Regions from separate parts of the Lysinibacillus sp. F12 genome, predicted to be linked through region 3. Evidence: riboswitches for the same ligand, from Rfam matches in the RefSeq annotation. Region 3 holds a riboswitch; each other region holds the start of a gene.
The links. A riboswitch is a leader RNA that binds a small molecule or an ion and turns the genes downstream of it on or off. The one in region 3 is predicted to bind thiamine pyrophosphate.
Positions count from the first base shown of each region.

Region 1: linked by a shared signal. The riboswitch ahead of thiW (energy coupling factor transporter S component ThiW) and the one ahead of AC3CH7_RS17460 (ABC transporter substrate-binding protein) in region 3 are both predicted to bind thiamine pyrophosphate.
Region 2: linked by a shared signal. The riboswitch ahead of AC3CH7_RS08370 (ABC transporter substrate-binding protein) and the one ahead of AC3CH7_RS17460 (ABC transporter substrate-binding protein) in region 3 are both predicted to bind thiamine pyrophosphate.
Region 4: linked by a shared signal. The riboswitch ahead of thiM (hydroxyethylthiazole kinase) and the one ahead of AC3CH7_RS17460 (ABC transporter substrate-binding protein) in region 3 are both predicted to bind thiamine pyrophosphate.

Region 1 covers NZ_JBYMLP010000001.1:1,211,759-1,217,766, reverse strand. Annotated here, with positions in the region: gene AC3CH7_RS06140 (VWA domain-containing protein) at 1-1,740, shown strand, start outside; gene thiW (energy coupling factor transporter S component ThiW) at 1,817-2,323, opposite strand; TPP riboswitch at 2,418-2,525, opposite strand; gene AC3CH7_RS06130 (MFS transporter) at 2,585-3,781, opposite strand; gene AC3CH7_RS06125 (ABC transporter substrate-binding protein) at 4,270-5,343, opposite strand; gene AC3CH7_RS06120 (ABC transporter permease) at 5,340-6,008, opposite strand, start outside.
Region 2 covers NZ_JBYMLP010000002.1:275,011-281,018, reverse strand. Annotated here, with positions in the region: gene parE (DNA topoisomerase IV subunit B) at 1-1,847, shown strand, start outside; gene parC (DNA topoisomerase IV subunit A) at 1,844-4,282, shown strand; TPP riboswitch at 4,406-4,516, shown strand; gene AC3CH7_RS08370 (ABC transporter substrate-binding protein) at 4,672-5,667, shown strand; gene AC3CH7_RS08365 (thiamine-binding protein) at 5,669-5,962, shown strand; gene AC3CH7_RS08360 (ABC transporter permease) at 5,959-6,008, shown strand, end outside.
Region 3 covers NZ_JBYMLP010000003.1:707,398-713,405, reverse strand. Annotated here, with positions in the region: gene parC (DNA topoisomerase IV subunit A) at 1-729, shown strand, start outside; TPP riboswitch at 853-963, shown strand; gene AC3CH7_RS17460 (ABC transporter substrate-binding protein) at 1,119-2,114, shown strand; gene AC3CH7_RS17455 (thiamine-binding protein) at 2,116-2,409, shown strand; gene AC3CH7_RS17450 (ABC transporter permease) at 2,406-3,179, shown strand; gene AC3CH7_RS17445 (ABC transporter ATP-binding protein) at 3,154-3,903, shown strand; gene AC3CH7_RS17440 (TatD family hydrolase) at 3,893-4,642, shown strand; gene AC3CH7_RS17435 (hypothetical protein) at 4,703-4,879, opposite strand; gene AC3CH7_RS17430 (solute symporter family protein) at 4,972-6,008, opposite strand, start outside.
Region 4 covers NZ_JBYMLP010000002.1:1,233,220-1,239,227, reverse strand. Annotated here, with positions in the region: gene thiI (tRNA uracil 4-sulfurtransferase ThiI) at 1-818, shown strand, start outside; gene AC3CH7_RS13190 (alpha/beta-type small acid-soluble spore protein) at 971-1,189, shown strand; gene thiE (thiamine phosphate synthase) at 1,260-1,901, opposite strand; gene thiD (bifunctional hydroxymethylpyrimidine kinase/phosphomethylpyrimidine kinase) at 1,891-2,715, opposite strand; gene thiM (hydroxyethylthiazole kinase) at 2,703-3,470, opposite strand; TPP riboswitch at 3,556-3,654, opposite strand; gene mbcS (acyl-CoA synthetase MbcS) at 3,842-5,425, shown strand; gene sppA (signal peptide peptidase SppA) at 5,609-6,008, shown strand, end outside.

The DNA.
Region 1 (6,008 bases), on a different contig from region 3:
GTCACAATGGTACAAAGCGAACCACATTTACTCATTGTGAATGGCTATGAAACAGCTTCACCAATAGCGGCGGCACTTGGTCAGCAATCAATAGGCTATGATGTAAAATCACCTGAAAGCTTGCCAAATGAACTCTCCAGTTATTTGCAATATAATGCCATTATTTTTGATAATGTACCGGGACATTTAGTCGGTGAGGCAAAAATGAGTGTGATAGAGCAAGCAGTCAAAAACTTTGGTGTTGGTTTTGCAATGGTGGGTGGAGAAAATAGCTTTGGTTTAGGTGGTTATTTTAAAACACCAATTGAAACTTTATTACCTGTTGAAATGGAGATAAAGGGGAAAGAACAATTACCTTCACTAGGACTTGTCATTGTACTAGACCGTTCTGGCAGTATGTCAGGATCCAAGCTAGAGCTTGCAAAGGAAGCGGCTGCACGATCAGTTGAAATGCTACGTGATGAAGATACATTAGGATTTATAGCATTTGATGATCGTCCTTGGGAAATTATAGAGACTGGACCTTTGAATAATAAAGAAGAGGCAGTGGATACCATTTTATCCGTTACACCAGGAGGCGGAACAGAAATCTATGGTTCACTTGCAAAAGCATATGAAAACCTAGCAGATATGAAACTGCAACGTAAGCATATTATTCTTTTAACGGATGGACAATCGCAGCCAGGAAATTATGACGATTTAATTGAACAAGGAAAAGATAACGGAATAACCTTATCGACAGTAGCTATTGGTCAAGACGCGGATGCAAACTTATTGGAAGCTCTGAGTGAGATGGGGAGTGGACGTTTCTACAATGTTATCGATGAGCAAACTATTCCGTCCATTTTATCTCGTGAAACGGCCATGATTTCCCGTACGTACATTGAAGATAATCCATTCTATCCTGTACTGTATAATGCAGGGGGATGGAATACGCTATTTGCCAATGGCGTTCCACAAATGAATGCTTATATTGGAACAACCGCAAAGCAGGGTGCTACCGTCGTGGCTGAAAGCGAAAAGGAAGATCCAGTATTAGCACAATGGCAATACGGTCTTGGCAAAACATTCGCATTTACTTCTGATTCAACAGGAAAGTGGTCAGGAGACTGGGCAAGATGGCAGGACTGGGGCACATTTTGGCAAACGCTTATTTCGCAAATGCTCCCAAGTTATAATGACGTTGCCTACGATGTAAGAGTAGAATCAGATGGATCCTTTATGATTACAGACCCTACAAATGAAGCAGCATTTTTAGATATTGTGGCTGTTAATGAAGCGGGTGAAGAGCTAGACACACAGCTTGAAACTATATCAGCCTCTCAGGTGCGAGCTGTGGTACAAGCTGAGCCGGGGTTAATCTTCTTCCGTATCGCTGATGAAAAGGAAACGATTTATCAGGCGGGATTAAGTGTTCCTTACAGCGCTGAATATGAACTTCTTCCTGTTAATGATAAATTAATAGAAGAAATAACCGAACAAACAGGTGGTGCTGTTTTAAAAGAACCACAAGAAGTGTTCCGTGACTTTACAAAGCAAGGGGCGGATCGTCAAAACATTGCCACATGGCTTCTCCTTGCAGGTATGCTCTTATTCTTTATTGATATAACAATAAGGCGCTTTGGCTGGAATTTCCTAACGAAGTCGAAGAAAAAGGAGCAACTGGTAGAGGATCTCCCTGTACAAGCAGAAGACACGAATGTAGCACAACTATTAAAGGGTATGAAAAAACGCCAATAATTTAGTTTAGATGAAAGCAGTGCGAATTTCGCACTGCTTTTTGTACATTCATGGAAAAAGAAATCCTTCCACGACACTATTTAATAAAGAGAGTAGGATTAAAATATCTTACTAGCACCGTTTTTCGCAAACTGCTAGCTACTAAAATGCCTAAAATTGCTCCAATTGTACTTGATATTAAAAAGGCAGGCATAAAAAACAAGGCTGCTACGGAAGTTTCCATTAGTACCTTTGCATAGGGCACTGCTACAAGTGATGCTAGAAGACCAGTGCCAATCACTTCACCCAAACCAGCAAACCAAATTTTACCGTTATATTTATAGGCAAGCCCTGCGCATAATGCACCAATAATACTACCAGGAATGGCTAAAAGAGAGCCTGTCCCTGTAAGGATTCGAATAATGGCCGTAACAAAGGCAACTACAACTGTAGATACGGGTCCAAGTATAATGGCTCCTATTACGTTAATAGCGTGCTGCACCGGATAAGCACGAGCAATCCCAGTTGGAATGGAGATAAAAGTAGAACCTGCAATAGCAATCGCTACTAATAAAGCCATAATTGTTAATTTTCTAATAGACATGTTAGGTGTACTCCTTTTCATTTTAGCCACTAGGAAAATGAAAAAAGCCGCTTCCTTCAAACGACAGGAAGCGGCCTTGCTTATACACTGAAAATAGCAAGAAGCGCCACTTCCCTCCGCTAGTATGAACTAGATCAGGTTCGAAGGGTCCGTATATAACCATATACGTCTCAGCCTTTAGAAGACTCCCCTAGTGGTAAGTATTTTTCTATTTTTTAGAAGTGTAACATATTTCAATAAATAGTCAATAAGAGTTACCTATTAATGTGAATCTGGATGCATAAGCTGAGGCGCCTTTTTCAATGTCCAAATCAGGGCAAGGAAGAAGCAAGCTAATAAGATAATGGCACCAAAAATATAAGGACTGTTCATATTCCAGTCAAATAAAAAACCAGCCAAAGCGGGTCCAATCATATTTCCTAGACTCATATAGGCATTATTCAAGCCGGCTGCGAATCCTTGCTCTTTTTCTGCAAGTTTTGATATGAGAGTATTAACAGCTGGACGAATCAACGTTGTCGCCGTAGAGAAGATGGTTGCAACAACTAATATTAGTGCAAAACCAGAAACAAATAATATTAAGAAAATAGCAACGGCCGCAATAAATAAATTGACCAAAACTACTTTCATTTCACCAAACCGTTTAAAGAGTGGCGTAATAATAAACATTTGTACAATTACCCCAAACGCACCACCAACAACTAAAATGATGGCAATATCGCCAGGTGAGTAATTAAATTTCTCTGTCACAAATAGTGATAAGGTCGTTTGGAAGTTAGCAATCCCAAATGAGAATACCATCATAATAATTAACATAACAAAATAAGGCATATGTACAGAGCGAGCCATCTGTTTTACCAGATTATCTTGCTTTTGTCTATTTTGCGCAGTATTTGGCTTTGTAGATGGTAATAAAAAGTAAGATAAAATAGCCGCTAAAATGGCGGCAGCTCCCGCCATGAAAAATGGAAAATGTAAGCTAACCTTTGCAAGGAAACCACCAATTCCAGGGCCAATCATAAAGCCGAAAGACATAGCAGCTCCTAACAAACTCATTCCTTTTCCGCGTTCTTCATAAGTTGTCACGTCTGCTACAAAAGCCATAATAGGAGGTGCTACAAATGCAGAGCCAAGGCCACCTAAAAAACGTGCTAAAAAGAGCATCCATACATCTGTAGAAAGGCCAAAACCGATTTGTGCAAGTCCTGTTAGTATAAGACCGAAAATAATTAAATTTTTCCGCCCATACTGGTCCGAAAGATTCCCAGCAATTGGAGAAAATACGAATTGTGCTAAGGCGAACGTTGCAATAAGCATGCCTAGAACTTGTCCTGCTGCTCCAAATATTCTTAAATATTCAGGCATTACAGGAATAATAATTCCAATACTCCCCATTGCGATAAACATGTTAAACATTAAAATATACAAAGCCGCCTTATTGGACTTCTGCTGGGTCATCGACAAGCCCCCCTTTTTGTAATCAAATATAGTACAGTCTATCATAAAGAATTATGGCTGGCTAATAGTTGAGATTGCTGTAACTGGTTCGATATGTAGAATGATTTTCCAGAAAAGCTTTTATCTCATAAAAATTCGGGGTGTGGAGTGAGGAAGAGAATTGCTTTTTCTAGAGACTTGAAATAGGGAGAGTAAAAAACTAGTGAAAATAAATAATTTCGTTTGCCATTACCTATAACCGTGTAGATGAAAGTTAAAGATGAAGTTATAATGCGCAGGTGTCGTACGACGTAGATTCAAGGTCTTTTTATGGATAAAGAAAAACTAAAGATTGCTGGCATCTTGAAAAAATTGATGATACCTAGACGAAGGGGGATTGTATGATCGACAACTGGTTACTAGTAGAATTGCTTTCTAAATATAGCGATACAAATGAATGCTTAAATAAAAAAGGCGAATTGGTTTGTAGACCAATTCGCTTTTATAAATTATCGAATACTCATTTTAAATTCTAAAAACAGTTCATTATATTTTCCTAAGTAATCTGGACCTAAGTTTTTGTATACCTCTAAGGTATCACGTTGGTCCTCAGATGGGTAGTAGCGTTCATCTGAAACTACTTCTGGGTCCATTAAGTCCATCGCAGCAATATTTGGCGTTGAATAGCCAACATAATCGGCATTTTGAGCACCGGATTCTGCACTTAGCATAAAATTGATGAAGGCATGTGCACCATCAATATTTTTCGATGTTTTGGGAATAACCATATTATCGAACCATAGATTGGAGCCCTCTTCAGGAACAGCAAAGTCCAACTCTTCATTTTCAAACATCATGTCTGCTGCCTGACCAGACCAAGTGAGGGCTACTGTTGCTTCGTTATTAATCATTAATGGTGTAATTTCATCCCCAATGATCGCTTTTACGTTGGGCGCAAGTGTAATCAATTTGTCAGTTGCTTCCCGTAGTTCATTGTTATCCAATGAATTCAAGGAGTGTCCAAGACTATTTAACCCCATCCCAATCACTTCACGGGCACCGTCTACTAAAAATACTTTTCTTTTTAATGAAGGATCCCATAAATCGTCCCAAGAAGAGAAATCTAAATTTCCAACTAGTTTTGGATTATAGACAATCCCTACTGTTCCCCAAAAGTAAGGAACTGAATATTGATTGTTATCATCGAATGGTAAGTCTAAAAAGTAAGGGTCGATATTTTTTAAATTCGGTATTTTTGCTTTGTCTAAAGGAATCAATAAATTATCTTCCTTCATTTTTTCAATCATATACTCAGAAGGAACAGCAATATCGTAAGCTGTACCACCTTGCTGTATTTTTGTCATCATAGCTTCATTAGAGTCAAATGTTTCATAGATGACATGAATACCTGTTTCTTTTTCAAATTCCTTCAATAGATCAGGGTCAATATACTCTCCCCAGTTAAAAATGGTTAAAGTGTCTTTTCCACTTTTACCGCCACCTGCACTTAAGGCGTCAGCAGCATAGAATAAAAGGGCAGAAACAACAAGGATAGCGATGGTCGCTTGAATTAATGACTTCATTGTTGTCCCTCCGTTCTTTTGCTTGTACGACTTGTAATGAAGTAATAACCAACCACAACGATAACGGTTACAAAGAATACTAATCCAGAAATAGCGTTAACTGTGAGAGATATTCCTGCGCGAGCCATCGAGTAGATTTCTACCGATAATGTACTGAAGCCATTGCCGGTTACGAAAAATGTCACAGCAAAATCATCTAATGAATACGTAAGAGCTAGGAAGAAACCTGCAAAAATACCTGGCTGAATATACGGTAAAATGACACGCATCATAACATCCTTTTTGGTTGCTCCTAAATCTAACGCTGCATCAATTAGTGATTTATTCATTTCTAACAATTTAGGTAAAACCATTAACACTACAATCGGTACACTAAACGCTACGTGTGCTAATAATACTGAAGCAAAGCCTAATTTAATGCCAACCATTGTAAATAGAATTAAAAAGCTTGCCCCAATGATGACATCTGGACTGACAATTAAAACATTGTTTAGGGACAATAATGTATTACGCATTTTTGAATCTTTGACAGTGACAATACCAATTGCTCCTAATGTTCCAATAATAGTAGAAATTAAAGCAGATAGTAATGCTACGATAACAGTATTGATTAAAATAACAAGTAGCCTTGAATCTTCAAAAACAGCCTGATAATGCTCTAAAGT
Region 2 (6,008 bases), on a different contig from region 3:
TGTATGAAATCGTAGATAATGCGGTGGATGAAGCATTGGCTGGCTTTGGATCTCATATTATTGTCAAGATTCACAAAGACCAGAGTATTAGCGTACGCGATTTCGGCCGTGGAATGCCAACTGGTATGCATAAGATGGGTAAACCTACTCCTGAAATTATTTTTACCGTCCTACACGCAGGTGGTAAGTTTGGACAAGGTGGTTATAAAACAAGTGGCGGTTTGCACGGTGTAGGTTCTTCTGTTGTGAATGCGCTATCAACTTTTTTAGAAGTAACCATCCATCGTGATGGGAAAAAATATCGCCAGCGCTTCGAGCATGGTGGACATCCAGTGACAACACTTGAAGAAATTGGTCAAACAAAACAAACAGGAACGCTTGTTCATTTCCTACCTGATGAAACAATCTTCTCTGTCACAAAATTTAATTATGATACTTTAGCAGAACGTTTACGTGAGTCGGCTTTTTTATTAAAGGGCTTAAAAATTGAATTAATCGATGAGCGCGAGGAAGGCAAAAATGATGTGTTCTTTTATGAGAACGGCATTGAAGCTTTCGTTGCGTATTTGAATGAAGAGAAGGATGTTCTTCATCCTGTGAAATATGTTGAGGGTATTCAAGACGATATTGAAGTAGAGTTTGCCTTCCAATATAATGATGGTTATTCTGAAACGATTTTATCGTTTGTCAATAATGTACGTACACGAGATGGCGGTACACATGAAACCGGTGCAAAAGCAGCCTTGACGCGTGTCTTTAATGAATACGCAAGAAAAATTGGCTTATTAAAGGACAAGGACAAAAACTTAGAAGGAACGGATATTCGAGAGGGCTTAGCGGCTATCGTATCTGTTCGTATTCCAGAGCACTTATTACAATTTGAAGGACAAACAAAGGGCAAGCTTGGTACGAGTGAGGCTCGTTCAGCGGTAGATAGTGTGGTGTCTGAGCAAATTTTATATGTGCTAGAGGAAAATGCTGAATTGTCAGCGTCTCTTGTGCGTAAAGCGATTCGTGCGCAGCAAGTGCGTGAGGCGGCTCGTAAAGCCCGTGAGGATGCACGAAATGGTAAGAAAAACAAAAAGGGTAGTACGATTCTGTCTGGGAAATTAACGCCTGCACAGTCACGTAATGCGGCGAAAAATGAATTATATTTAGTCGAGGGTGATTCAGCGGGTGGTTCTGCAAAACAAGGTCGTGATCGAACATTCCAGGCGATATTACCACTGCGTGGGAAAGTTATTAACACAGAAAAAGCCAAGCTACAAGATATTATGAAAAACGAAGAAATTTCAACGATTATTCATGCGATCGGTGCAGGTGTAGGTACAGATTTTGCTGTGGAGGATTCAGCCTACAATAAGGTAGTCATTATGACCGATGCTGATACGGATGGTGCGCATATTCAAGTATTGCTACTAACGTTTTTCTATCGTTATATGCGTCCGCTCATCGAGGCTGGAAAAGTCTTTATTGCGTTACCACCACTTTATAAGGTTTCGAAAGGAACTGGCAAAAAAGAAGTGATTGAATATGCTTGGACAGAAAACGATTTACAAAAGGCCATCAAACAAGTTGGAAAGGGTTACATATTACAGCGCTATAAAGGTCTTGGAGAGATGAATGCTGACCAGCTATGGGATACAACAATGAACCCTGACACACGGACATTAATTCGTGTCACTATCGAGGATGGTGCACGTGCAGAGAGACGTGTCACGACGTTAATGGGCGATAAAGTAGAGCCACGTCGTAAATGGATCGAAGCCAATGTAGACTTCGGTATGGAGGATGATGCTAACATTTTAGAAAATGAATTCATCCAACAAGAGGAGGGCCAAGCATGAGTAGTACAGAAAAGTTTCAAGATTTACCTTTAGAAGAAGTAATGGGTGACCGTTTTGGTCGCTATAGTAAATATATTATTCAAGACCGCGCGTTGCCAGATGCACGTGACGGTCTTAAACCAGTACAGCGTCGTATTTTATATGCAATGTTTACGGAAGGTAATACACATGAGAAACCGTTTCGTAAATCGGCTAAGACAGTCGGAAATGTAATCGGTAATTACCATCCGCACGGAGATAGCTCAGTCTATGAGGCGATGGTTCGTATGAGTCAGGATTGGAAAGCTCGCCATATGCTTATAGAAATGCATGGGAATAACGGTTCGGTTGATGGAGATCCACCAGCAGCCATGCGTTATACGGAGGCAAGACTTTCTGCAATTGCTGGTGAAATGTTACGAGATATTGGGAAGAAAACGGTTGAATTCGTGCCAAACTTCGATGACCAGGATATGGAACCAACTGTTTTACCAGCTCGTTTCCCTAATTTATTAGTAAACGGCTCTACAGGGATATCTGCGGGTTATGCAACAGATATTCCACCGCATGCATTAGATGAAGTGCTGGATGCTGTTTTGATGCGCTTAGACAAGCCTACTGTGACAGTGGATGAATTGATGACAGTTATCAAGGGTCCTGATTTCCCTACAGGCGGAATTATTCAAGGTGTAGACGGCATTAAAAAGGCATATGAAACAGGGCGCGGTAAAATTATTGTCCGTGCACAAGCTGTGGTCGAACCTATCAAGGGCGGAAAAGAGCAAATTGTCGTTACCGAATTACCATACGATGTGAATAAAGCGAATCTTGTGAAAAAAATTGATGAGCAACGTGTAGATAAACGCCTTGAAGGGATTGCTGAAATTCGTGATGAATCAGATCGTACAGGGTTACGTGTCGTTATCGAGCTGAAAAAGGATGTTCCTGGACAGGGGATTCTACAGTACCTATTTAAAACAACAGATTTACAAGTAGCTTACAATTTTAATATGATTGCCATTCATAATCGTCGTCCAACGATGATGACATTACCATTATTGCTGGATTCCTATATTACTCACCAAAAAGAAGTGGTCACAAATCGTTCTATATATGATTTACAAAAGGCAAAGGATCGCTCCCATATCGTGGATGGCTTAATTAAAGCCCTATCTATTCTAGACGAGGTTATTGCTACGATTCGTTCATCTAACGATAAGAAGGACGCCAAGCTCAATTTACAGGCGAAGTTCGATTTTACTGAGGTACAGGCAGAGGCGATTGTGAGCCTGCAATTATATCGTTTAACGAATACCGATATTACAGAACTCCGTCAAGAACAGGATGACTTAAACAAATTGATTGCCAAGCTAGAAGGAATTTTACAAAGCGAGGCCAAACTTGTACGCGTCATTAAACAAGAATTGCTAGATATTAAAAAACGTTTCACAGAGCCACGTCGCTCGAAAATTGAACAAGAAATAGAAGAAATTAAAATTACATTAGATGTCCTTGTTCCAAGTGAAGAGGTTGTAGTGACTGTCACGAAAGATGGCTATATTAAACGTACATCTACACGATCCCATGCCGCCTCCAACGGTCAAGATTTTGCGATGAAAGATTCCGATTACTTATTGTATGAAGCAAACTTAAATACACAACATCATCTATTGTTATTTACAAATAGAGGGAATTATATTTATCAGCCTGTTCATGAATTACCTGATATTCGCTGGAAGGACCTTGGACAGCATATTTCAAGTATTGTGCCAACAAGTGAAGATGAGTCGATTATTGCAGTCTATGGCTTTGAAACATTTGAACAGCCAAATATGTATATTTTAACTGCTACGAAAGATGGCCAAATTAAACGTTCGCCATTAGCAGATTATGCTGTGACGCGTTATTCGAAGCCAATTAAAACAATGAATGTTAAAGCGGGCGATGCAATGATTTATGCATCGTTTATAACTGATGATGCGGAACTGCTCTTAACAACTGATACGGCCTATGCCATTCGTTTCCCTATTGAAGAACTACCAGTTACTGGAGTGAAAACGGGCGGTGTTAAAGGTATTACGCTAAAAGATGGAGAAGCTTTAGTCGGGGTCAATGTCCTACAGCCAGACGAAACACAATATGTCGTTATTGTGACACAACGAGGGGCTGTAAAGAAAATGAATGTCGCAGAGGTAGAAATAGCAAGTCGTGCCAAGCGTGGACTTAAAGTCCTTACAGAATTAAAAGCAAATCCTCATCGAATTGTCGCTGTTATTCAAGCAACAGACGATGAGCAGGTTGTGATTGAAACTGAAAAAGGCATACAAGAGGTTATCGATGTCCATGCATTGACGCGCGCTGATCGCCATTCTAATGGTTCATTTAAAGTGGACATTGCAACAGATGGAGCCATCTCACATGTTTTAACGGCCAAAAAAGAACAAAAAACAAGCTAACATCATGCCCAGTCTCTATAAGTAGAGCTGGGCTATTTGTTTATAGTGGCACAACTATCCAAAATTAGCATCTTGTCATTTAAGATCAACTATGGGTATAATAAACATCGAAAAGTTCATAGCGAAAGAATGTAGGGGGGCTAGTTATGGCTAGCTGAGATTGTGTCCGATAGACACTGACCCTTTGAACCTGATTTGGCTCGTACCAGCGTAGGGAACATCTATTCAAAAAAGCAAATGTTTTGGAGATTGATTGCAATACGTCTGGGAGGAATCCTAGGCGTTTTTTTATTTTCTAAGCAATATCTTACCAACCGTATAATACGCTTTCTTCTGGTGACAACATTCATTCATGAACACTTTCATATTACAAACTGGGAGGACCTAGCATGAAAAAATGGTTATTTATCCTATTAGCTACTCTATTGACGTTAGTAGGCTGTAGCGACAAGGAGGACAAGCAGTCTGCTGATACAAAGAAAAAGGTATCAGTGGTACTCGATTGGACACCGAATACGAATCATACAGGATTGTATGTTGCGAAAAAGCTCGGTTATTTTGAAGAAGTAGGCTTAGATGTTGATATTATAATGCCAGGAGAGGCAGGAGCCGATCAGCTCGTAGCTTCTGGTAAGGCAGAATTTGGCGTGAGTTATCAGGAGGGCATTACACAGGCTCGTGTTCAGGATGTGCCACTTGTTTCGATAGCGGCCATCATCCAGCATAATACATCTGGATTTGCTTCTGTAGCGTCAAAGGGTATTACCTCTCCAAAGGACTTTGAAGGAAAAACATATGGGGGCTGGGGAGCACCTCTCGAACAAGCGGTATTACAATCATTAATGCAAAAAGAAAACGCTGATATTAATAAATTAGACATTGTCAATGCGGGAGATTTAGATTTCTTTACGATGATGAAAAAGGACATCGACTTTGCTTGGATTTATTATGCATGGACAGGTATTGAGGCAGAGCTTCGTGGGGAAAAAATTAATATGCTGTATTTAACGGACTATAGTGATCAGTTAGATTACTATACACCTGTTTTAGCAACCAATGAAAAAATGATTCAAAACAATCCAGACAGCGTCAAAGCTTTTGTTGCAGCTGCATCGAAGGGCTATGAATATGCCATCGAGCATCCGAATGAAGCGGCTGATATTTTACTAGAAGCGGCACCAGACTTAGATAAGGAGTTAGTGCATAAAAGTCAAGAGTGGTTGGCTGATAAGTATCAGGATGACGCTAATCAATGGGGGGAGCAAAAGCTTTCTGTGTGGGAAAACTATGCTAAATGGATGTCGAGTAATAAAGTGTTAGAGGGCGAATTTGATGCTAAACAGGCGTTTACGAATGAGTTCCTACCGAAAAAGGAGGCCAATTAACATGGCAAATTCATTAATCAGTGTCCAAATCATTCCAAAGACAGAGAAATACGAGGATGTCATTCCTTATGTGGATGCGGCCATTGCGGTTATTGATGCATCTGGTGTGAACTATGAGGTTCATCCCCTTGAAACAACAATGGAAGGTGAGCTTACAACGCTTCTTCAAATCATTGAAAAAATGAATGTTAAGATGGTCGAGCTAGGAGCCATTAATGTCATTACACAAGTAAAAATTTTATATCAACCAAATGGGATTACCATGGCTACATTAACGGAGAAATATCAGTCATGAAACGGGCATTACAAAAGGGAAGGACGATAATGTTTATCGCCTTCCT
Region 3 (6,008 bases):
ATTCGCTGGAAGGACCTTGGACAGCATATTTCAAGTATTGTGCCAACAAGTGAAGATGAGTCGATTATTGCAGTCTATGGCTTTGAAACATTTGAACAGCCAAATATGTATATTTTAACTGCTACGAAAGATGGCCAAATTAAACGTTCGCCATTAGCAGATTATGCTGTGACGCGTTATTCGAAGCCAATTAAAACAATGAATGTTAAAGCGGGCGATGCAATGATTTATGCATCGTTTATAACTGATGATGCGGAACTGCTCTTAACAACTGATACGGCCTATGCCATTCGTTTCCCTATTGAAGAACTACCAGTTACTGGAGTGAAAACGGGCGGTGTTAAAGGTATTACGCTAAAAGATGGAGAAGCTTTAGTCGGGGTCAATGTCCTACAGCCAGACGAAACACAATATGTCGTTATTGTGACACAACGAGGGGCTGTAAAGAAAATGAATGTCGCAGAGGTAGAAATAGCAAGTCGTGCCAAGCGTGGACTTAAAGTCCTTACAGAATTAAAAGCAAATCCTCATCGAATTGTCGCTGTTATTCAAGCAACAGACGATGAGCAGGTTGTGATTGAAACTGAAAAAGGCATACAAGAGGTTATCGATGTCCATGCATTGACGCGCGCTGATCGCCATTCTAATGGTTCATTTAAAGTGGACATTGCAACAGATGGAGCCATCTCACATGTTTTAACGGCCAAAAAAGAACAAAAAACAAGCTAACATCATGCCCAGTCTCTATAAGTAGAGCTGGGCTATTTGTTTATAGTGGCACAACTATCCAAAATTAGCATCTTGTCATTTAAGATCAACTATGGGTATAATAAACATCGAAAAGTTCATAGCGAAAGAATGTAGGGGGGCTAGTTATGGCTAGCTGAGATTGTGTCCGATAGACACTGACCCTTTGAACCTGATTTGGCTCGTACCAGCGTAGGGAACATCTATTCAAAAAAGCAAATGTTTTGGAGATTGATTGCAATACGTCTGGGAGGAATCCTAGGCGTTTTTTTATTTTCTAAGCAATATCTTACCAACCGTATAATACGCTTTCTTCTGGTGACAACATTCATTCATGAACACTTTCATATTACAAACTGGGAGGACCTAGCATGAAAAAATGGTTATTTATCCTATTAGCTACTCTATTGACGTTAGTAGGCTGTAGCGACAAGGAGGACAAGCAGTCTGCTGATACAAAGAAAAAGGTATCAGTGGTACTCGATTGGACACCGAATACGAATCATACAGGATTGTATGTTGCGAAAAAGCTCGGTTATTTTGAAGAAGTAGGCTTAGATGTTGATATTATAATGCCAGGAGAGGCAGGAGCCGATCAGCTCGTAGCTTCTGGTAAGGCAGAATTTGGCGTGAGTTATCAGGAGGGCATTACACAGGCTCGTGTTCAGGATGTGCCACTTGTTTCGATAGCGGCCATCATCCAGCATAATACATCTGGATTTGCTTCTGTAGCGTCAAAGGGTATTACCTCTCCAAAGGACTTTGAAGGAAAAACATATGGGGGCTGGGGAGCACCTCTCGAACAAGCGGTATTACAATCATTAATGCAAAAAGAAAACGCTGATATTAATAAATTAGACATTGTCAATGCGGGAGATTTAGATTTCTTTACGATGATGAAAAAGGACATCGACTTTGCTTGGATTTATTATGCATGGACAGGTATTGAGGCAGAGCTTCGTGGGGAAAAAATTAATATGCTGTATTTAACGGACTATAGTGATCAGTTAGATTACTATACACCTGTTTTAGCAACCAATGAAAAAATGATTCAAAACAATCCAGACAGCGTCAAAGCTTTTGTTGCAGCTGCATCGAAGGGCTATGAATATGCCATCGAGCATCCGAATGAAGCGGCTGATATTTTACTAGAAGCGGCACCAGACTTAGATAAGGAGTTAGTGCATAAAAGTCAAGAGTGGTTGGCTGATAAGTATCAGGATGACGCTAATCAATGGGGGGAGCAAAAGCTTTCTGTGTGGGAAAACTATGCTAAATGGATGTCGAGTAATAAAGTGTTAGAGGGCGAATTTGATGCTAAACAGGCGTTTACGAATGAGTTCCTACCGAAAAAGGAGGCCAATTAACATGGCAAATTCATTAATCAGTGTCCAAATCATTCCAAAGACAGAGAAATACGAGGATGTCATTCCTTATGTGGATGCGGCCATTGCGGTTATTGATGCATCTGGTGTGAACTATGAGGTTCATCCCCTTGAAACAACAATGGAAGGTGAGCTTACAACGCTTCTTCAAATCATTGAAAAAATGAATGTTAAGATGGTCGAGCTAGGAGCCATTAATGTCATTACACAAGTAAAAATTTTATATCAACCAAATGGGATTACCATGGCTACATTAACGGAGAAATATCAGTCATGAAACGGGCATTACAAAAGGGAAGGACGATAATGTTTATCGCCTTCCTCTTATTCATATGGGAGCTTGTTGTGCATATCGCTGATGTTCCTTCCTGGCTCCTACCAGCACCAAGCATAATCTTAAAGGAAGGCTTTCAATCATATCAAACGTTTCTGCCACATGCCCTGGCTACTGTGGAATTAGCTTTACTTGGACTTGCTATTGGGGTTGGCTGTGGTCTAACCGTGGCGATTGTTTTGCATCGTTTTACTTTCATTCGGTCGTTATTTTATCCGATTCTCATTATGTCGCAAAATATACCCATTCTTGTATTGGCGCCGTTACTTATTATTTGGTTTGGCTTTGGCTTATTACCAAAGCTCATCATTATTTGTCTAGTATGCTTTTTCCCTATTGTCATTGCGGCAATGGACGGTTTTCGTCAAACAGCACCCGAGTTAAAGCATTACTTCGAAATGATTGGAGCAACGAAGGCCCAAACGTTTTGGAAATTAGAATGGCCACATGCCTATCCGGCAATTTTCTCGGGCATAAAAATTGCTGCTACCTATAGTGTAATGGGAGCAGTTATTGCGGAATGGCTTGGTGCAAAAAAGGGAATAGGCGTATACATGACCTTAGCACAATCTTCCTTCCGTACAGATCGAGTGTTTGTCGCCATTTTTGCGATTGTCTTGCTAAGCTTATTGTTGTTTAGTAGTATCCGCTTGCTTGAAAAATTAATGGTAAAGGGGAGAGGTTATCATGCTCAGCATTCAAAACATCGCTAAATCCTTTGACAGTCTACATGTACTTGACCATGTTTCCTTTGATGTCAAGGATGGTGAGTTTGTGGCCATAGTAGGACCATCTGGCAGTGGTAAGAGTACCCTTTTTCAATTAATTGGTGGGGTCTCTTTGGTTGATCAAGGGACGATTTTATTAAATGGAGAGGAGATTCAGCAAAAAAGAGGCGCAATTGGCTATATGCCACAGCAGCCTTGTTTACTTCCTTGGCGTACTATTTTAGAGAATGTAACAATTGTCGAGGAATTACAGCAAAATCCAAATGTTGAACGTGCAAAAGGTTGGCTTGAAAAGGTGGGGCTTGCTTCCTTTAGTCAAGCTTACCCATACGAGCTCTCGGGAGGGATGCAACAACGTGTGTCTTTTATCCGTGCCATTGTCAGTGATAAACCTATTTTATGTCTAGATGAACCATTTTCTGCGCTTGATGAATTTACAAGACTGGAAATGCAGGCATGGCTCCTATCCATTTGGGAAGAGCATAAAAAATCTATCTTATTCGTCACACATAGTATTGAAGAGGCCCTCTTTTTAGCCGATCGTATAATTGTTTTATCGAAACGGCCTGCAACAGTGAAAAAAGAAATGATTGTGCCATTTGAGCGCCCCCGCAAAGAAGAAATTCGTCATTCTGCCACATTCACAGCCTTGAAGCAACAGTTATTCACGTATTTACAGGAAGAAAAGGGGGATTTGAATGTTGATTGATGCCCATATTCATTTAGATCAATATAAGGACGTGGAAATACCTTCATTATTGGCAGAAGTAGAGGCATTAATTGCGGTAAGTATGCAGTTGTCCTCCTGTCAAAAGACGTTGCATTTAGCGAAGGTCTATCCCAAGGTGAAGGCGGCTTTTGGGTTTCATCCTGAACAGCCTTTACTGGATGAAATAGAAGAGAAGGCTTTATTTGATTGGATTCGCGCGCATCGTGATAACATGGTAGCGGTTGGTGAGGTCGGTTTACCCTATTATTTAAGGCAAGAACAAGCCTTGGATGTTCGTCCATATGAGGCTTTATTGGAACGATTTATCGTATTGGCTAAGGAATTGGGCAAACCGATTGTGTTGCATGCTGTATATGAGGATGCTAGCATCGTGTGCGATTTGCTAGAAAAGCATCAGCTTTGTCAGGCTCATTTCCATTGGTTTAAAGGGGACGAGGCAGTCATGAAACGCATGATTCGGCGAGGTTATTTTATCTCTATTACGCCTGATGCATTGTATGAAGAGGAAATTCAACAGCTAATTCAAATCTACCCGATTGACTTAATGATGGTAGAAACAGATGGCCCATGGTCGTTTGAGGGACCTTTTACAAATAAACCAACGTCTCCGTGGATGATGCATTCGACGATTGAGGTGATTGCAGCCATCAAGGGATTGTCTATTCAGCAAGTGGCTAAAATTATCACTCAGAATACAAAAAACTTTTATCGACTTTAAGGTAACGTGGCAATTGCCACTTATGTTTTCTACAATAATAAAAGCAGTATAGGATATCAATTAGTTATCCGTATACTGCTTTTTATGTTTAGTAAAATCATGCATCAATTTCTCTGTTTTTGTTTTGGTGGTGCGTTCATGTGTGCTGAAGGAATTGGATTGGCGATTTTTCTCTACATCCTTGCCAGCAGTTCTTTTTATATGCATCCGCTTCTTTTTCGCCCTAGATTGAGCCATTTTCATTCCCTCCTTTTAACAATTATAGTAACGAAAATGAATGAAAAAGTAAAACCTCGTAAGCAAGAACTTACGAGGTTTATGAAATCGATTTAGTGAGATACGTCCTGTACAGAAATACCTGTGTTTGCTTTAACGTCAACTTCACGATATTTTGCATCATCAGTTTCTTTAGAAAGTAATGTGCCGATGAAACCACCAAGGAAACCAAGCGGTACAGAGATTAGGGCAGGGTTCGTTAACATAATTAACGGATCACCAACAAAAATCGCCTTGCCTTCAACTGGATTCCATACGTTTGGTGACATAGCTACTAATACTAATGCAGAGATTAAGCCTGTTAACATCGCTGTAACAGCACCAGCTGTATTAAAGCGTTTCCAATAAATTGTGTAAATAATAACTGGAAGGTTAGCGGAACCTGCAATACAGAATGCTAAAGATACTAAGAATGCAACGTTTAATGTTTGTGCACCAAGAGCTAATAGAATAGATATTACAGCGATTGTAATGGAGCCAATACGAGCTGCAAGAACTTGCTCTTTTTCAGTAACTTTACCCTTTTTAATGATTTGACCATAAATATCATGTGATAGGGCAGAGGCACCTGAAAGGACAAGGCCTGCTACTACCGCTAAAATTGTTGCGAATGCTACCGCACAAACGAATGAGAATAGAATGTCGCCTCCTAGTGCTTCTGCAAGAAGAGGGGCTGCCATATTACCTGCAGCGTTAGCCGCAATAATATCTTCTTTTCCAACGAATGCTGCTGCACCGAAACCTAAGAAAATGGTTAAAACGTAGAATATACCTACAATCCAAGTTGCCCAAATAACAGATGAACGAGCCGTTTTTGCATCTTTTACTGTAAAGAAACGCATTAAGATATGTGGAAGACCCGCAGTACCTAATACTAATGCAATTAACATTGAAATTGTGTCAAGTCCCTCTGTATATTTTAGACCAGGATTTAAATAAGCAGCACCATTATCAGTCACTGTAGACATTTCCTTGAACATTGTTGCAATACTGAAGCCAAACTCTTTTAATACTAAGAATGAGATAATCACTGTACCTAGCATTAAAAGACAAGCTTTAATAATTTGAACCCATGAAGTCGCTGTCATAC
Region 4 (6,008 bases), on a different contig from region 3:
TTTTACCTCAATTTAACAATTTATCGGTGAAAGTGAAGCAACCAGATATCGAGTTACGTGTAGAAGTCCGTCATGATGCAACCTATATGATGGCGCAAGTCATTCCAGGTGCAGGAGGAATGCCTGTAGGATCAAATGGGAAGTCATTGTTAATGCTTTCAGGTGGTATTGATAGTCCTGTTGCAGGTTATTTAATGATGAAACGCGGAGTCCGTTTAGAAGCTATTCACTTTTTTAGTCCACCCTATACAAGCCAAAATTCATTAGAAAAAGTAAAAGTGCTTGCAAATGAGTTAACGAAATTTGGTGCTAATATTCGTTTGCACGTTATTCCTTTTACTGAAATACAAGTATTGATTAAAGAGAAAGTACCATCTAATGTATCAATGACAACAACTCGTCGTATGATGTTAAAGGTTGCTGATCAAGTACGTGAGGAAATCGGAGCTCTTGCGATTGTCACGGGAGAAAGCCTTGGACAAGTAGCGAGTCAAACACTTGAAAGCTTAACGGCTATAAATGCAGTAACGAATACGCCTATTTTACGACCATTAATTTCATCAGATAAATTAGAAATCATTGAGTTAGCTGAACAAATTGGCACCTATGAAACATCTATTCAGCCTTTCGAGGACTGCTGTACAATCTTTACGCCTGCTAGTCCTAAAACAAAGCCTAAGCTCGAAAAGGTTGAGCATTACGAAAGCTTTTCTGATTTTGATGAACTTATAGCACGTGCTGTCAAAAATCGTGAGGTCTATATTTTCCCTAAGAAAGAAGAAGAGCAACAGCAAGATAAGTTTGCTGATCTTTTATAAATCAAAAGTTCAAAAACCGTCTCAAATAGCCTATTTGAGACGGTTTTTTTTGTATAGTTCGGCAGATGCCAATAGAGGTACAATTTACCTTTATTTTTTTTGTATTAAAAATCTAATAACGCACATTCTATATTCACAAGGAGGTGAGAAACATGGCTTCAAACAACAACCGCAGTTCAAACCAGCTTGCAGTACCTGGTGTACAACAAGCACTTGATCAAATGAAATACGAAATTGCACAAGAATTTGGTGTTCAATTAGGGGCTGACGCTTCAGCTCGTGCTAACGGTTCCGTTGGTGGTGAAATCACTAAACGTCTTGTACAAATGGCAGAATCTCAATTAAAGGGTATGCCAAACAACAACCAATAAATGCTAAATAAGCATTTATAAACTTAAAACCAGTGACCGTAAAAGGCACTGGTTTTAGTTTGTTTAAAGATCATCTTTTTATGCGATTTAAAGACTTAAATATGGATACTGTTTGTTCAATATCCTCACTTTCACAGAGAGCAGAGATAACAGCAACTCCATCAGCACCAGCTTGAAAAACAATATCAGCATTTATCCCATTTATACCACCTATAGCCACGATAGGTAAGTTAGGCTGTAATTTGGAAGCCTTCTGTAAAAAATTGGTGCCACATGGTGGCTGTGCATCACTTTTAGATGTTGTGGCAAAAATAGGGCCGATACCTACATAATCAGCATGATGATCAATAGCTATTTGTAGTTCCTCCTGCGAATGTACGGAAACGCCAAGAATCCGGTTCGCCATTTTTTTCCGTGCAATGGCAATCTGTTCATCATCTTGTCCAATATGGACACCATCAGCACCAAGTCGTACTGCTAGATCCACGTCATCGTTAACAATAAACGGCACATGGTAATGTTGACATAATTGTTGACACTGGCGGGCAAATTGCTCATAAGCTAGTCCTGTTAATGCGTAAGGACCTTTTTCACGTAATTGAAACATGGTTATGCCAGCCCTCAGCGCTTTTTCGAGAACAACTAACGGCTCTTGATGGGAAACATTGCTTGTACCCATAATAAAATAAAGCTGTAAATCCTCACGTTTCAACTAACTTCACCTCGCAGGCACCATTATGCAGCCGATAAGCAAAATGATTTGTAGGGCCATGACCATTACCAATGGCTAAATCATGCATAATAGCTAATTGTATAAATTTTTTAGCTTCAATAACAGCTTTTTCAATTGTCAAACCTTGAGCAATAAAAGCAGTGAGAGCTGCTGAAAATGTACAACCTGTACCATGTGTGTTTTTCGTTGGAATACGAGGAGACTGCATGGAAAAATATTTGTCATTTTTTATAAATACATAATCAATCGCATATAACGAATTGGGGAGATGCCCACCTTTAATGATGACACAGTGAACACCTAGTTGGAAAAAGCATTGAGCGACCTTCTCCATATCAGAGAATTGATTTATTTTTCTTCCAGTAAGTGCCTCTGCTTCTGGTATATTTGGTGTCACAATTGTAGCAAGTGGTAGTAAAGAAATGCGCATGGCTTCAATAGCCTCTTGCTGCAATAAGTTTTCTCCACCTTTTGCAATCATAACTGGATCAACAATTAGTGGGATTTTTAAATCCTGTAAAATGTGTGCGATTGTCTGAATAATATCCGAGGAATAAAGCATCCCCGTTTTAATCGCAGCAATCGAAAAATCTTCTAGTAATGCATGAAATTGTTTTTCAACAAAATCAACTTCAATTGGGAAAACCCCTGTTACACCTCGTGTGTTTTGAGCAGTTAAAGCTGTAATAACTGAGGTACCGAAAACCCCTAATTCCTGGAATGTTTTTAAATCAGCCTGAATACCAGCGCCACCACCACTATCTGAGCCTGCAATTGTCGTTACAATATGCATGAAGCCTCACCCTCCTTTGAAAGACGATGAAGGGCATTTAGCAAAGCAATTTGAATATCCCCGATATCCTCTGTAAAGGCTGATGCTAGCTCAGCTGCTTTTTTGTAGTAAGTGAGGGTTTCCACTAATTGACTGTATGGATCTTCTCCTGAACAGTAGGCGGCTCCACATATAGCACTAAGTAAACAGCCTGTACCAGTGACTTCTGTCATTTGTGAATTTCCACCAGTTATCCATTGGCTCTGCACACCGTCTGTCATAAAATCATGTTCGCCTGTAACAATGACTATACAGTTGTAGCGTTGAGCCAATAATGTTGCTTCTGTTTCTATGTCAATAAATCCATCACCACTATCAACACCTTTTTGTTGCCATTCCACATTCACTAATGCCGCAAGTTCTCCCTTGTTACAGCGTATGACCGCAAATTGTATGTCTGTAAGTAATAGGTGTACGGTTTCCTTGCGATAAACTGTGGCACCTGCGCCAACTGGATCTAATATAACAGGAATACTAAGGGTATTTGCCTTTTTTCCTGCTAACAGCATCGCTTCCTTTGTTCGATCATTCAGTGTACCAATATTGATTAAAAGAGCTTCTGCAATGGCGACCATTTCTTCTACCTCATGGCTGTCATCAGCCATGACAGGAGAGGCACCTAATGCCAATAAGCCATTTGCTTGGAAATTAGCCACAACATAATTAGTTATACAGTGTATAAGCGGTTGTTGTTGACGAATCGTTTGAAAAATCATTTTAGTCCTCCTTCATGGGTGGACGTAAGCACGCAAAAAAGGCTCTTTTGTGTAAAAATGCACGAAAAAGAGCCTTTCATCTGAAAAAAAGATGTTCATTGCTCCCTACGTCAGTATTAACTAACAGGTTCAAAGGGTCAGGTTTTACCTTCTCAACTCTTTATGAGTCCCCCTGCAATCTTGCTTTTAGTTGACCAAAATGTACCATACTTTTCATATGTATTCAATAGCAAGTTTTCCTATCAACAAAACGTGACTGATGCCATATAGGTAAGTATGATAGTTGTCATGACTTTACTCAAATCAAGTGTAAACCATTGAAAATTCTAAGAAAGGAGTATAATGTGTCTTATCAAAAGGGGGCATTTGCCATGAAAAGACAAGAATTAGTAGCACCAGAATGGTATAACATAACTGATGAATTTGAAAAATATGCTAAGGATTCAACTAAAAATGCATTGATAATTTATGAAGAGCATTCTGATGTACAATTTATCACCTACGCACATTTACTTGAAAGAGCGAATCAGGCGGCACATGTCTTTACAAAAAATGGATTAACTAAAGGTGATGTCATTTTAGTGATGGTACCACGCTCAGTAGAAGCATACATTGTCTATATTGCTGCATTAAAAGCGGGTTTAACAATCATTCCAAGCTCTGAAATGCTAAGAACAAAAGATATTGAGTATCGTATTCATCATGCCGATGCTAAAGCAATTGTGGCCTTTGAGCCTTACATTCAGCAATTTGATCAAGTAGAAAATTTACAAGAGGTGCAGCTATTTGTTATTGGAAATGCTCATGAGCCATGGCAGCCATTGTTAGATATAATGCGAAAGCAACCAACAACTTACATAAGTTCTACACCAACAAAAAGTACAGACCATGCATTTTTAGCTTATACAAGTGGCACAACAGGAAATCCGAAAGCTGCAGTGCATACGCATAGCTGGGGCTATGCACATTTACGGACAACAGCTCCTCATTGGCTAGGAGTACAAGAAAATGATATTGTATGGGCAACCGCAGCACCAGGATGGCAAAAATGGATTTGGAGCCCGTTTCTCGCCATTTTAGGCAGTGGTGCCACTGCTTTTGTCTATAAAGGAAAGTTTGATGCGGCAACCTATTTAACATTGCTTGAAAAATTTAAAATGAATATCTTATGTTGTACACCGACTGAATATCGTTTTATGGCAGCACTTGACAATTTACAGGAGTATGATATCAGTTCAATTCGACAAGCTGTTTCAGCAGGTGAGCCCTTGAACAGTGAAGTTATAAAAAAATTCGCGGATACTTTTCATCTACAGGTGCGAGATGGTTATGGTCAAACAGAAAATACCTTACTGGTAGGGACTATGGTAGGTATGGAGGCAAGAGTTGGTTCGATGGGGAAGCCTACCCCTGGCAACACCGTTGAAATTATAGACGATTTTGGTGAGCCAGTAGCTATAGGAGAAGTAGGTGATATTGCCGTTCATCGAGAAACACCTGCACTCTTTAAAAGATATTTAAATGATCCAGAACGTACAAATTTACAATTTCGTGGTGATTGGTATATAACAGGGGATCGAGCTTATAAAGATGCGGACGGCTACTTTTGGTTTGAAGGACGCGGGGATGATGTCATTATTTCCTCAGGTTACACAATTGGACCCTTTGAAGTGGAGGATGCGTTGATGAAGCATCCGACTGTGAAAGAGGTTGCTGTCATTGCAAGCCCTGATAGAGTTCGCGGGAACATCGTTAAAGCATTTATTATCCTGCAGTATGGTGTTAATGGTGATCAAGGGCTTATTCAAACCCTTCAAAATCATGTGAAATCATTAACAGCACCTTATAAATATCCACGTGCTATTGAATTTGTTACAGAGTTACCCAAAACTGCATCTGGTAAAATTAGACGTGTCGAATTAAGGCAACAAGAAATAAAAAAATGTATACAATAATCATTTCCTAGGAAATAATGTCGAAAATCAGAGTTCATCAAAGAAATGAACTTTGATTTTTTTTGTAATTTTAGGTAAGGTATTATGAGGAAATAAATAGAATAAAACTAATTGCATATTATTGCAAAAAAATGAAACTAATGAGCAAGTCATACGTATTACGTCATAAGGAGGCGGAAAGAGATGAATGTTAAAAGGTGGGTTGCATTAATAGTAGCAGGTGTTCTTTTACTGTTTTCATTGGGGATTAATACCATTTTTGCGCTATTTAAAGCAGATTTCCTAGGTAATTTTGATAGTTTAATGGCAGGAAATAACTTAGATGTATATGAAAATGTAATCGAAGGGGATAATTTTGATAAAAGGATTGCCTATTTAAAGGTGGATGGCACGATCCAAGATATTGGCTCAAGTTCACTATGGCAGCCTGTTGCATATGATCATCAATTTTTCCTAGAACAATTGGATAGTATTTTGTACGATGATACGATTGAAGGAATTGTTTTAAGTGTTAACTCTCCTGGTGGAGGGGTAAAAGAATCTGCTGAAATTTATAAAAAGCTGTTAAAAATTAAAGAAGAAA